Regions from separate parts of the Mesorhizobium shonense genome, predicted to be linked through region 3. Evidence: predicted binding sites of a transcription regulator. Region 3 holds the regulator's gene; each other region holds the start of a gene.
The links. Region 3 encodes LexA, which represses DNA repair genes until DNA is damaged. Its sites were predicted from a motif close to TGTTCNNNNTGTGTTCNG; they were not measured.

Region 1 (4,620 bases), on a different contig from region 3:
CCGGCGTTCGGCGGCATGGTAGAGCACGTCGTTGGTCGCCATCAGCGGGACGCCGGCGTGTTCGGCCATCGCCGCCGCCTGCTCGATGCGGAAGCGGTCATTGCCGCCATAATCCGGCGCCACGGCCAGCCGGAGCGCCGCGCCGAAGCGATCCTTGAGCCGGCTAATAAGTGCCAGGCTGTCTTCCGCGCCGCCCGACAGATTGGGCAGGATGGCCAGCGACATCAGATCGCCCCACTCGAGCAGGTCGCTCAATTCAAGCAGCGTCGCGCCTTTCTCGTTCTCGTCGCGCAGATTGGCTTGCGTCAGCATGCGGCAAAGATGCCCCCAGCCCTTGCGACTCTGAGGATAGGCGAGGATGTCCGGCGTGCCGTCGCGGAAAACCAGGCGGCAGCCCGGATGATAGGCAAGTTTTTCCACCTTCGCCTGCTGCCAGGCGCGCACGACGCCGGCGACCGTGTTGCGGTCGGCAAGCCCGATCGAGGCAAAGCCGTAGAATTTTGCCGTCACCACCAGCTCCTCGGGCTTCGAGGCGCCGCGCAGGAAGGAAAAGTTCGACTGGATGCCGAACTCGGCATAGGGGATGACGGTCAGCGCGTTCATGCGAACACCCCGTGCATGAACCAGCGCGGCGCGGCCTGCGCGGCGCTGCTGTAGAGACCCTGGCGGTAGAGCCAGTAACGACGCCCCTCGCTGTCCTCGATACGGTAATAGTCGCGGGTCGGCCCCTCCTCCTCGCCGGGCAGTTGCCGCCACCATTCGGCGGCGATGCGTTCCGGCCCTTCGGCGCGGGCGACGCGGTAGAGCGCGCGCCGCCAGCGGAAATTCATCGGCGGACCCTCGGGGATCTCGGTCGCCGGCACCTCGATCGGCTCGGGCGAGCGGAACAGGCGTACCGGCCGCTCCGGCGGGTAGATGGTCATCGGCGGCATGGCGCGGTCGCTCGCCGGCATGCGCCTTTGCGGCGCTTCCGCGAAGGGAACCGTGGTTACGGCGCGCTCCGGCAGATGGCTTTCGACGACGACCGGCTTCAGCACGGCGGCCTCGCCGAGGCGGGCGCGGATGCGGTCGGCGAATAAAGCGATGTCGGCGTCATCGTCGTCCGCTTCGCCGGCAAGATCGCCCTGCAGCATGTCGAAAGCGGCAACCGAAAGCACCGACAGCCGCACGAGATCGAAGCCGAAGCCGGCATCGATGTTTTGTTCCAGCGCGGTCAGCCGTTCGTGGAACAGTTTTCGGATCAGCTGCGGCTCGCGCATCGGGCGCGAGGTGCCGACGGCGATGCGGCTGACGGCGCCGTCGACGCGGAAGAGGAGAAGGGCCAGCGCCCTGGCGCCCTCGCCGCGGCGCTCGAGATCGGCCTTCAAGGCGATCGCCAGCCGGCTCACCAGCCGCTCGATGTCGTCGGTGAGCATGACCGGTTCGGCAAGATGACGCTCGACCGAGAGCGGCGCCACGGGAAGGCGCGGCGACACGGCCTCGTCGAGGCGGCCGAGCGCCTGGTCGAGGCGCAGCAGCAAGGTGGCGCCGAAGCGGCGGGCGAGCGGCGCGCGCGGCGCCGCCATCACCGCGCCCGCCGTGCGCAGGCCGACGCTTTCCAGGCTGGCCCGGGTTTCCGGCGCGATGCGCAGCGCCGAAAGCGGCAAGGGTGCCAGAAGCGCTTCCTCCTCGCCGCCGGCAATTATGCGGTCGCCATGGAAGCGCGCCGCCGCCCAGGCGGCGCCCGGCGTCGAGGCGAGGCCGGCGCGGACATCGAAACCCTGCTGGAAGAAGCGGGTGAGGATCTCGTCCTGCATGGCGCGCTCGCCGCCGAACAGATGCGTGCAGCCGGTGACGTCGAGGAACAGCCCGTCCTCGCCGTCGATCGCCACCAGCGGCGTGTAGCGGTCGCACCAGTCGGCGAGGCCTTCGAGCAGGCGGCGGTCGGCTTCCGCGTCGGCTTCCACCACGTCGATCGAGGGATGCATGGCGCGCGCATCGGCAATGCCCATGCCGCGCTTCAGTTTCAGCGCCTCAGCCCGCTCGTCGAGGGCTGCGATGCGCTGGGCGTTGCTGTCGCGATGGCTGATCACAAGCGGTGGGTGAGGCGGGGGCAGGTGATCCGACGGCCGCGAACGCCAGGACCGCCCCAGACGCTGGCGCAGGATCCGCTCCGCGCAGAGGTACGGGAACCACAGCGACAGAATTCTCTGTTCTTTCTGCAAAAGCGTGCTCATCGGGGTTCCACTCCAGTGTGAATTGTCCGGGCAGGGCCGTGCGGCTCTTGCCGATATCGACGGTGAAGGCGGGGCGGCCGATCGAGCCGGCGAGCGGGCCGGCGACCGTCTCGCGGCTGGCTGAGGGGGCGGCCGAAACGATGAGGCGCACGGGCGCTGCTGTGGGCTCGGCCTCGCCGGCCTGGCGCAGCAAAAGCACCGGGCGGGCGGCGTTTTGGGCGCGGGCGTGCAGCCGCCGCGTCGCGGTAAGGTCGAGAAGCCGCGGGCTGCCGCGGATCTCGAGGATGACGGCGGCGAAGGCCGTCATGCGCGCCGCCTCCTCGGCGATCCATAGCGCGTCCAAGAGCTTCGGCGCTTCGGAGAACAGCAATTGCTCCGGCGCGATGCCGAAGAGGGCGTACAGCCCCCTGGCATAGGGAAAGCCGGCCTCGCGAAAAATCTCCGCCGTGCCGATCCAGAGGACCGGCAGGCCCGGCTTTTCCCTGAGGATCAGGCTGGTGAGCGACAGCGCAAAGCCGGCGACGGCACCGGCATCGCGGGTCTCCAGCCCATGGATCTCGCTGAGCGCCGCCTTGGGCAGGCCGCCGCCGAGCGCGGTATCGAGGCGCTCGATGCCGGTGTGCAGGAAGGCATCCGGCGAGGCCACGGCGAGGCCGCGCCGGACGATCGTGACGTCCGATCGAGCGGCATCGAGGGGTGTGCTGCCGGCCGGCGCCTCAAGGCGCTCGGGCAGCGTTCTCTCGATCTTCGCGATCTGGCGGCGCAGGGCAAAAACAGTTTCCCGCGCCACGGCGCTCATCGCCATGACGTTCACTTCCGGCAGCAATTGTTCCTGTTATGTTCCTATAGATTCCAGAGGGTCCCCGAAGAGTCAAGCGGAGTCTAAAGGAATTTATTCCTTCGCTCTTTACCCTCAGGGAAGCCTGCCAGCCGGCTCATTTGCCTCAATCGGCGCGAAAGCCTATATGCCGGGATCAAAGGAAACCTCATGGCCCGCATCTACAAGACCCGCACCTGGCACGACCAACTCTCGCCGTCGATGGAGGAAATGGAGCTTCTGGCTCTGGAGGCATATGCGCATCTGCCGGAAGAGTTCCGCAAGCTCACCGGCGAGATCGTCATCCAGATCGCCGACTTCCCGACCGACGAGATCATGGACGACCTGTCGCTGGAGACGCCCTTCGACCTGCTCGGCCTGTTCGAGGGACGCGGCATCGCCGAGCGCTGGAACCCGCAGACCGGCGAGGGGCCGAACCGCATCACGCTCTACCGCCGCGCCATCCTCGACTACTGGGCCGAGAACGAGGAGACGCTGGGCGACATCGTCACCCATGTGCTGGTCCACGAGATCGGCCATCATTTCGGCCTGTCGGACGACGACATGGAGCGGATCGAGGAAGCGGCGGAGCAGGCGGCGGCGGGGTGAGCGCACCTCGTCATCCTAGGGCGGAGCGACGCGAAGCGGAGTGTAGACCCTAGGATCCATGCCGTTACCTTGGCACAGTGTTCCAGCGGCGCAGAACTATCATCGCGGCCTTTCGGCTACTCGATCCCAGACGGTTCCGCCACCTTCTGATCCGTGGCGTCTTTCGACAGAGGACACGGCATGGATCCTAGGGTCTGCGCGCGTCGCTCCGCTCCTTGCTCCGCCCTAGGATGACGAAGTTACGGGGATGCGGTCTATTCCCTAAATATGCAGCGCGTGCCCGAGCGCCTTCAGCGCCGCTTCCTGGAAACCTTCGCCCTGCGTCGGATGGGCGTGAATGGTGCCGGCGATGTCCTCCAGCCGCGCGCCCATTTCGAGCGCCAGGCCGAAGGCCGCCGACAGTTCCGACACGCCTTGCCCGACCGCCTGGATACCGAGCACCAGATGATTGTCGGCGCGGGCGACGACGCGCACGAAGCCGTCCTCGCCTTGCTTGGTCATGGCGCGGCCGTTGGCGGCGAAGGGAAACTGCCCGACCTTGATCTCGCCGGCTTGCGCCTTCGCCTCTTCCGGTGACAGGCCGGCCGTGACCAGCTCGGGATCGGTGAAGCAGATTGCCGGGATCGCGCGCTTGTCCCAGCTTCTTTTGTGGCCGGCGACGATCTCGGCCACCATCTCGCCCTGCGCCATGGCGCGATGCGCCAGCATCGGCTCGCCGGTGACGTCGCCGATGGCATAGATGCCGCGCATCGAGGTCCGGCATTGGTCGTCGATGCGGATGAATTTTCCCGCCATGTCCAGATCGATCTGATCCAGCCCCCAGCCATCGGTCAGCGGCTTGCGGCCGACCGTGACCAAGATCTTGTCGGCGGCGACCTTGGCATCCTTGCCGTCGGTCGCTTCGACCAGCAGCGCATCGCCCTTGGTCGACAGCCCCTTGGCCTTTGCCTCCGTCATCACCTCGATGCCAAGCTCGCC
Region 2 (4,620 bases), on a different contig from region 3:
CTAGGGGCGCTGAAAAAAGCAGGTGCCGCCTTCGCCCGTATGTCAGGCTCCGGCGCCACCTGTTTCGGCCTGTTCGAGACCGGTAATGTCGCCAAGCGCGCGGCGATCGAGATCCGCGGCCGCCATGCCGGCTGGTTCGTCGCCGCGACGCGCAGCATGGAGGCTGATTGATGGCGAGGACCGACGGCAGCCGCCCCTTCATCCCCGTGCGCATCGCGGTGCTGACGGTTTCCGACACGCGCGACCTTGCCGACGACAAATCGGGCCAGACGCTGGCCGACCAGATCGCGGAAGCCGGCCATATTTTGGCCGCCCGCGATATCGTCACCGACGACCGGGAAAAGATCCGCGAGAAAGTGCTCGGCTGGTCGAAGGATCAAGCGGTGGACGTCGTCATCACCACCGGGGGCACCGGATTCACCGGCCGCGACGTGACGCCGGAGGCGCTCGAGCCAATCTTTGAAAAGCGCATGGACGGTTTTTCGGAGGTCTTCCACCGCATCTCCTACGACAAGATCGGCACCTCGACGATCCAGAGCCGGGCGACCGGCGGCGTCGTGAATGCCACCTTCGTCTTCGTGCTGCCGGGCTCCCCCGGCGCCTGCAAGGACGCCTGGGACGGCATCATCAAGGCGCAGCTCGACTACCGGCACATGCCCTGCAACTTCGTCGAGATCATGCCGCGGCTGGACGAGCATCTCAGGCGCGGCGGCAAGCCTGCCTCGTAAACCGCAGGCAAAACATTCAATCGGCATCCGGTTTGCAGGCGGAATGGCGCTCCCGCCTTCGCGGTGCCATTCCGAAGCCGATGCGGGCAAAGTACCTTGTGCGAGGAAACAAGGGACCTTTGCCATGGCCGTTCACAGCGGCGGATGCCATTGCGGCAATATCCGCCTGAGCTTCTCCACTGCGCTCGACCCTACGAGCTTGGAGATCCGCGCCTGCCAGTGCTCGTTCTGTACCCGTCATGGGTCGCGCGCTGCCGCCGATCCGAACGGGCATCTGACCATCTCGGTCGAAGACAAAGCACGGCTGCAGATCTATCGCTTCGGCCTGCGCACGGCCGACTATCTCCTGTGCCGCGAATGCGGCGTCTATGTTGCCGCGATTGCCGGCGACGGTGACGGAGCCAGGGCGATCGTCATCGTCAACGCACTCGACGATCGCGAGCAATTCTCTCGCGAACCGATCCCTGTCCGATACGATGCCGAAAGCCGCGAGCAGCGTCTGGCGAGGCGCCGCACCGCCTGGATGCCGGTCGAAATCCGGGGAATGACCTGATCAGCGAATGACGGGCTCGCCGTGGAAGCGGCGGCGCGATGGCCGCGAGACGCCGAAGCCGATCTCCATCATCAGCCTCGGCGTATGCGCCGGCACCGTGCCCATGTGGAAGCCGAACGGGTCCTCGACGAATCCGAGACCCGCCTCGCCCGTCAGCGTCACAGGGCTTTCCTGGCCGTAGACGTCCAGCACCTCATCCGCGGCGTGGCCGACCAGAAGCGTCAGCTGGTGCTTGAGAGCGCGGCGCCTGTGGCTGCCGCGGACATAGACATGCGGGCCGGTGCCGGCATCGCAGGGCTTCAGATAGAAGAAGAACTTCAGCATGCGCCAGTCGTCGAGGTCGAAATGGTATTTGCCGAGCGAGGCGAGGTTCTTGTCGGCGTTGGAAGCCTTGCCGGTCGGGAAGCTCCACCAGACGCGCGTCGTGATCAGCTTCGCCTGGCCGCCGAGATAATGCCGGGCGACGTCGAGCAGCAGCGGATCCTTCTGGATGGCAAGGGCCGCCGGACAATCCAGGATGCGCTCGAAATAGTGCCCGCTGAGCAGCGAGCGGCCTAACCGCTTTTCCGCCTCGTCATGCTCGCCTGGCATGAATTCGAGACGGCGGTCGAAATTGCCGAAACAGGGCGTGCGCTGCGCGAAAGCAGCGATCTCCTCGTGGATCGCCGGCGGCAGCATGAAGCCCGAAAACAACCCATCGGAGCGCAGCGCCTCGACCACGACCCCGCGCTCGATGCCGGTGAATATCGTCTCACCCGCACTGCCGAGCGGACGGGCTCGCTTTGCACCCAGCCAGTGGATGCGGCGCCCCGGCATGGTGCGAGCCAGCACGAACATCGGCAGCCAGGCCGGGTTTTCGCGCAGGTCCTTCAGATAGGTCGGTATGCGCACGACCATGCGCCTGAGCAGGCTGCCGTCGCGGGCGATGGCCTCCAGGCTGGCCGCGCCGGAATTGTCTGGGGGAGCAAGATTCATCGGGGGTCCTCATATGCATTGACGTTCGACGAAGCGACGCCCGCCTATCGCTTCGGCATTACCCAATCCCGATTGTCCCGCATGCCGGGATGCTAACCTCGCCTTTATTTTTGTGCAATGCACAATAAAGCAATGAAGACTGAAATCTGCTGCCCGGCTTTCCTCTTGCGGGCGCCTGCATCACTTCGGCGGCGCCACCCAGATCTCGGCATTCAGCCTCCTGGTCGCGAGACCGCGTGCCAAAGCTTCGGCGCTGCGCGCGCTTTTCGCGAGCGCCGCGGCCTGGCGCTTGGTGATGACAAGGCCTTCGGCCAGCGCCCGGTTGCCTGAAAAGACCCGGGCTAGGAACGGCACGCGATTGGCGCGCGCGCGGGAAAAACGCGCCGGCATCGTCTGCTTGGCCGTGTGGGCGGCGACCTCCTCGATCCAGCCTTCGGCCAGCCGCGCGCCTGGCTCGAGCAACAGCAGCCAGTCGCCCTTGGCCTGGCCGATGCCGTCGGCGACGCCGCCGGCCATATAGTGGCAGCCGGCATGCTCTGCGACGTAGTGAGTCTGGTCGGTCGAACCAGTGTCGCAGACGATGACGTCGCGCACCACGCCTTCGACCGCGCCGCCGATCAGCGAGGCGAGCGTGCGGGCAAGACCCTCTTCGTCGTTGCGGGTTTCGATGAGAACGCTGAGCATTCCTAGCCGAATAGCGGAAAGCCGGGCGCGGCGCCAGTTGCGCGTCCCAATCGAAAAAGTTCTTGCTTTGTTCTCATCGACAAAATAGGAATAGTTTCATGAACAGAGCGATTCGACAGCCTGCCGACAGTCCCTGGGAGAGGGCGAAAATGGAACAAATCGTCCGCGCCGATATTGCCGCCTTCGGAGCAGGCAGAGCCGAGATGGCGAATGCCGTGATCGAACAGAGCGGCATGCGCGTTCGCCCCGAGCGCAATCGCGGACGCTCCGCCGGCATCAACCCGTCCGGCCGCTTCGAGCCGGTCAGCCGGCATGTGTTCGACGACGGCTGGAACTCGCTGGAAGATCTGCCGCCGTTCAAGACGGAAGTGCAGGTCGAAAAGCCGCGCACCATCATCACCCGCAACGAGTCGCCGGACATTTCCTTCGACCGTTCGATCAATCCCTATCGCGGCTGCGAGCATGGCTGCGTCTATTGCTTTGCCAGGCCAACGCATTCCTTCATGGGGCTGTCGCCGGGGCTCGATTTCGAGTCCAAGCTGTTCGCCAAGCCGGACGCGGCACGCATGCTGGACAGGGAATTGTCGAAGCCCGGCTACCAGCCGCGCACCATCGCCATCGGCACCAACACCGATCCCTACCAGCCGATCGAGAAGCAGTACCGGATCATGCGCGAGATCCTGGAGGTGCTGGAGGCGCGCGGCCATCCGGTCGGCATCGTCACCAAGTCGGCGCTGGTGACGCGCGACATCGACATCCTGTCGCGCATGGCCGAGCGCGGCCTTGCCAAGGTGGCGCTATCGGTGACGACCCTCGACCGCATGCTGGCGAGAACGATGGAACCCCGTGCGTCGACGCCGACGAAGCGGCTGGAAGCGATAAGGCAGCTTTCGGATGCCGGCATCCCGGCCTCGGTGATGGTGGCGCCGATCATTCCGGGCCTCAACGATCCGGAGATGGAGCGCATCCTCGATTCGGCACGCGCCGCCGGCGCCAGGGAAGCAGGCTATGTCGTACTGCGGCTGCCGCTGGAAGTGGCGCCGATCTTCAAGGACTGGCTCTTGCGGCATTATCCGGACCGCTACCGGCATGTGATGTCGCTGATCCGTTCGATGCGCGACGGCAAGGACTACGATTCGGAATGGGGCAAGCGCATGAAGGGCGCCGGTCCTTATGCCTGGCAGATCGGCCGTCGCTTCGAGATCGCCGCCAAGCGGCTCGGACTCAATGTCGAACGGCGGCAGCTTCGGACCGACCAATTCGTCGCAGGCTCCGGCGCCGGCGAGCAGCTGATGCTGCTTTGACAATTGTGCCGGCCGCAGGAGGCCGGCGCCAAGCAATTCCAGATAAAGCGATTTTTCTCTCTGGAATTGCGATCGATTTCAAGAATCCCGTCCGGCCCTTGTCCCCCGGCCGTGAGACGGTGCCCTCCCGGTCCGACGCCCCATCCGACCCGGAGGGACTTGCGGAGAATCGGAGCCGATGCGAACCTCGCCGCACCATGGCTCGCGCGCGTTCCGATTCTCCGCTTTTGTTCGAAATGGTCGAGAAGCCCGACTTCTCCGTTGAGACGAAGGCGATGGCCGACGGGCTGTGGCCGGTCGCCGGCATGGACGAGGCGGGCCGCGGGCCGCTCGCCGGTCCGGTTGTGGCAGCCGCGGTAGTGCTTGATCCCGCCAA
Region 3 (4,620 bases):
CAGCAAGGAGAGGGCGCCGCCAGCAAAGCGCTCGTTCCTGCGGTTCCTGTCGCGAAAGCTGGCGGTCGGAGCGGGTGGCGCCGCCATGACGTCGATCATTGCCGGAAGCGCTACGGCGCTGTTTGCCATCTGGCATTTCCAGCGCGTCTCGCCGCTCAGCCTATTGGCCAATCTGGCGATCATGCCGATCGTTTCGTTAATCGTCATGCCGTTTGCCGTCCTAAGCGCGTTGGCGATGCCATTCGGCATCGATGGTCCGTTCCTCTATTTGATGGGCAAGGGCCTGACGGCGATGATCGCGATCTCGGCGTGGATTTCGCAATGGTCGCCAGTCGATGCCGTAGGGCTGATCTCGATCCAGTCGGTGCTGCTGGCAACGATCGCGCTCGTCATCGCGACTATGGCGACCACCTGGCTCAGGCTGGCGGCCGTTCCTTTCGCTCTGGCCAGCCTGTTGACGATCCCGCAGGTGCGCACGCCGGACCTTTTGATCTCCGAGGACGCGCATCTGGTGGCCATGCCGATCGGCGGCGGCGAACTCGCCATCAACCGTGCCCGCTCCAACGAATTCACCACCGACAACTGGAAACGGGCGCTGAAGGCCGAAGCGATCGTGCCGCCGGAGACGTTCGCCAAAGACGCGCTCGACATAGCCGATCCCGTCGACCTGCCGCCAGGTTCGCCGTTCTATTGTACCGGTGATCTCTGCATCGGCCGGCATCCTTCCGGTGCGATCGTCGCGTTGGCGGAAAACCGCAACAGTGCCAGGCCGGCCTGTAGCTTTGCCGACCTCATCGTCATAAACGACGCCACGGCCTATAATCCTTGCCGCGATCCACGGGTTCTCGTCGTCACCAAGCGCCAGCTCGCGCGTGACGGCAGTGCTGCCGTCTTCTTCGACCCGCAATCGGCAACGGCGCGACCAGCCATTCAATATGCAGTCGAAAAGCCCTATCGCCCCTGGCATGAGCAGCGAAGCTATTCGCGCGAGGCGAGGGGCCTGCCGCCTTACAAGCGGCCCGAGAAGCCAGAGGCCAAGCCGCAACCAGCTCAGTAGCGGCGGATCAGCCCGACCAGCTTGCCCTGAACCTTGACGCGATCGGGTCCGAAGATGCGGGTCTCATAGGCCGGGTTGGCGGCCTCGAGCGCGATCGAGGCGCCCTTGCGGCGGAAGCGCTTCAGCGTCGCTTCCTCGTCGTCGACCAGCGCCACCACGATCTCGCCCGGGCTCGCGGTGTTGGCGTTGCGGATGATGACCGTGTCACCGTCGAAGATGCCGGCCTCGATCATCGAGTCGCCCTTGACCTCCAGCGCGTAATGCTCGCCGCCCGCGATCATATCCGGCGGCACTGTGATCGAATGCGTCTGGTGCTGGATGGCGTCGATCGGCACGCCGGCGGCGATGCGGCCCATCACCGGAATGGACACGGCCGAAACGGCATCGTCGTCATTGCTGGGCGTTGGCGCGCGCGAGGGCGCCGCAGGCTTGATCTGCCGGCCGAGATTGCCTTGGCCGCCCTGGATGACGCTCGGAGAAAACTTCCTCGCCGCATTGAGGCCGGGCGCGATCGAATCGGGCAGGCGCAGCACTTCCAGTGCGCGCGCCCTGTTCGGCAGCCGGCGAATGAAGCCGCGCTCTTCCAACGCCGTGATCAGCCGATGGATGCCCGACTTCGAGGCTAGGTCGAGCGCCTCCTTCATCTCGTCGAAAGACGGCGGAATGCCGCTTTCCTTGAGCCGTTCGTGGATGAACATCAGAAGTTCATGTTGTTTGCGCGTCAGCATGGCAGCCCCAACGGGTCCTGAAACCAGAATCAGAAAAACAAACCCAGAACAAACACTATCTGTTCCAGTTGTGTTCCGCAACCGTTTAAAGTTTAGTGAATGTGTTGACGTTTTGTTCAGCGTAACATCAGAACGCTGCATTCGTCGCCGACCTCGGCCGCCGGGGCGAGGGGCTGGCGCACGATCAGGCCGTTGGCGTCGGCCAGCATCTTGAGCATAGAGGAATCCTGGATGCCGAACGGCGTCGCGACCAACTGTCCGGCGTCCTCGCGCACGACGGCCCGCACATAGTCCTGCCTGAGATCGTTGGCGTGCATTGCGGCAGCCAGCCGCGCAGTGCGGATGTCCTGCCGGTAGCTACGGCCGCCGAGACGCGCCAGAAGCGGCTTCAGGAACAATTGCGAGCAGACAAGGCTTGCCACCGGATTGCCGGGCAGGCCGATGCAGCGGATGTTGCCAAGCCGGCCGAACATCAACGGTTTGCCGGGGCGCATGGCGATCTTCCAGAAATCGAGCTGCATGCCTTGGCCGGTCAGCACGTCGTGGATCAGGTCATGATCGCCGACCGACGCGCCACCGAGGGTGACGATGACATCGGCGCCCGCCTCGACGGCCTTTCCGACCAGAGCCGCAATCGCGTCATGGCGGTCGGCAGCGATGCCGAGATCGAGAGCGCGCGCGCCAACCGACTGCGCGGCCGCAACGACGCCATAGGCATTGGACGAGATGATCTGGTCGGGGCCGAGCTCGCTGCCCGGCGGCAGCAATTCGTCGCCGGTGGCGATGATGGCAACCAGCGGTCGGCGCACCACGGTGAGGCTTGGATGGTTGGCCGACGCCGCCAACGAAAGCGCCGCTGGATCGAGCAGGCGGCCTTTTTCGAGCAGCACGTCGCCTTTCAGGAAGTCGAGACCGGCTCGCCGGATGTTGCGTCCTGCGGACGTCGGCTCGGTCACCTCGATCTGGCCGCCGCCGAGGTCGCGGACATTTTCCTGGATGACGATCGTGTCGGCGCCTTCGGGGAGCGGCGCGCCGGTGAAGAGGCGCACGGCCTCGCCCTTGCCGACGATGCCGGTAAAGCCGCGCCCGGCCGGCGCCATGCCGATCACGGAGAGCCGCGCCGGCACCGAGCCCACATCCGCAAAGCGTGCGGCATAGCCGTCCATGGCCGAAGCATTGAAGGGCGGCTGAGTGCGCAGCGCCACCACCGGTTCGGTCAGAGCCCTATCCGCCGCGTCGGCCAACGGTATGCTTTCGCCCGGCAGCGCAGTCGCGCCGGCCAGCAAGCGCTCGAGCGCCTCGGCGACCGGAAGCAGTGCCATCTTAGGATTCTGCCTTGTAATCGCCCGACTTGCCGCCGGTCTTCTCGACCAGCCTGATGCCGGAAATCACCATGGCGCGGTCCGCCGCCTTGGCCATGTCGTAGATGGTGAGGCACGCGACCGACGCCGCGGTCAGCGCCTCCATCTCCACGCCCGTCTTGCCGGTGACGCGGGCAAGCGCGGTCACCTTCAGGCCGGGCAGCGCGCGGTCGGGCTCGATATCGACCGCAACCTTGGTCAGAAGCAACGGGTGGCAGAGCGGAACGAGTTCATGCGTCTTCTTGGCCGCCATGATGCCGGCGATGCGCGCGGTGCCCAGCACGTCACCCTTCTTGGCGTCGCCGGCCAGGATCATCTCCAGCGTTTGCGGCTGCATGGTGACAAAACCTTCGGCGATTGCGGTGCGCGTCGTCTCGGCCTTGTCGCCGACATCGACCATGTTGGCTTCGCCCTTGGCGCCAAGATGGGTGAGGGCTGCCATCTCAAACGGCCTCGGCCGGCGCCTTGCCAGTCAGCAGAAGCGAGGTCGCGGCCGCCACATCGGCCTGCCGCATCAGGCTCTCGCCGACGAGGAAGGTGCCGATCCTGCTCTTTTCCAGCCGACGGCAATCCTGATGGGTGAAGATGCCGCTTTCGCTGACCAGCAGCCGGTCCGCCGGCACCATGGCGGCGATCCGCTCGGAAACGTCGAGGCTGGTCTCGAAGGTTCGCAAATCGCGGTTGTTGATGCCGATCAGCCGCGACGAGAGGCAAAGCGCGCGCTCCATCTCCTTCTCGTCATGCACTTCGACTAGCGCGTCCATGCCGAGATCGAAGGCCGTCGCTTCGAGCTCGCTAGCCAGCGCATCGTCGACGCTTGCCATGATGATGAGGATCGCGTCCGCGCCCCAGGCCCGTGCCTCGTAAACCTGGTACGGATCGAACAGGAAATCCTTGCGCAGTGCGGGCAGGCTGACGGCGGCGCGTGCGGCGGTCAGGAAAGCGGGCGCGCCCTGGAAGGACGGAGCGTCGGTCAGCACCGAAAGGCAGGCCGCTCCGCCCTGCTGATAGGCCCTGGCGAGCGCCGGCGGGTCGAAGTCGGCGCGGATCAGGCCCTTGGACGGGCTCGCCTTCTTGATCTCGGCTATCAGCGCGAAGCCGCCGGCCTTCCGTTTGGCCTCGAGCGCCGCGAGGAAGCCGCGCGGTGGCTCGGCATCCTTGGCCTTCGCCTTGATCTCGGCAAGCGGCACGCTGAGCTTCGCCGCGGCGATCTCTTGGCGCTTATAAGCTTCGATCTTGCGCAGGATATCGGACAAAGTTCTAACCGTTCGAGATTTCGATGAGCTTGTCGAGCACCGCGAGCGCCCGGCCGCTGTCGATGGCTTGCGCGGCGGCTTCAATGCCGTCGGCGAGCGTCGTCGCCTTGCCCGCTACCACCAGCCCGGCGCCGGCATTCATCAGCACCGTGTCGCGATAGGCGCCGGCAGCACCGCCCAGCATATCGCGTAATGCCGTGGCGTTATAGGCCGCATCG

Region 1: a site for LexA is predicted at 3,044-3,061, ahead of ABID26_RS30685 (ImuA family protein). Genes of this name have one in related genera too.
Region 2: a site for LexA is predicted at 2,998-3,015, ahead of ABID26_RS04055 (PA0069 family radical SAM protein). Genes of this name have one in related genera too.

The regions. Positions count from the first base shown of each region.
Region 1 is NZ_JBEPLM010000017.1:106,003-110,622, reverse strand. Features, by position in the region: gene ABID26_RS30695 (error-prone DNA polymerase) at 1-603, opposite strand, end outside; gene ABID26_RS30690 (DUF6504 family protein) at 600-2,072, opposite strand; gene ABID26_RS30685 (ImuA family protein) at 2,014-3,021, opposite strand; gene ABID26_RS30680 (metallopeptidase family protein) at 3,205-3,642, shown strand; gene lpdA (dihydrolipoyl dehydrogenase) at 3,904-4,620, opposite strand, start outside.
Region 2 is NZ_JBEPLM010000001.1:786,073-790,692, forward strand. Features, by position in the region: gene ABID26_RS04030 (4-(cytidine 5'-diphospho)-2-C-methyl-D-erythritol kinase) at 1-171, shown strand, start outside; gene moaB (molybdenum cofactor biosynthesis protein B) at 171-728, shown strand; gene ABID26_RS04040 (GFA family protein) at 853-1,281, shown strand; gene ABID26_RS04045 (hypothetical protein) at 1,282-2,256, opposite strand; gene ABID26_RS04050 (glycosyltransferase family 2 protein) at 2,437-2,940, opposite strand; gene ABID26_RS04055 (PA0069 family radical SAM protein) at 3,090-4,244, shown strand; gene ABID26_RS04060 (ribonuclease HII) at 4,442-4,620, shown strand, end outside.
Region 3 is NZ_JBEPLM010000003.1:95,026-99,645, forward strand. Features, by position in the region: gene ABID26_RS09825 (ComEC/Rec2 family competence protein) at 1-1,057, shown strand, start outside; gene lexA (transcriptional repressor LexA) at 1,051-1,785, opposite strand; gene ABID26_RS09835 (molybdopterin molybdotransferase MoeA) at 1,902-3,107, opposite strand; gene moaC (cyclic pyranopterin monophosphate synthase MoaC) at 3,109-3,588, opposite strand; gene trpC (indole-3-glycerol phosphate synthase TrpC) at 3,590-4,402, opposite strand; gene trpD (anthranilate phosphoribosyltransferase) at 4,407-4,620, opposite strand, start outside.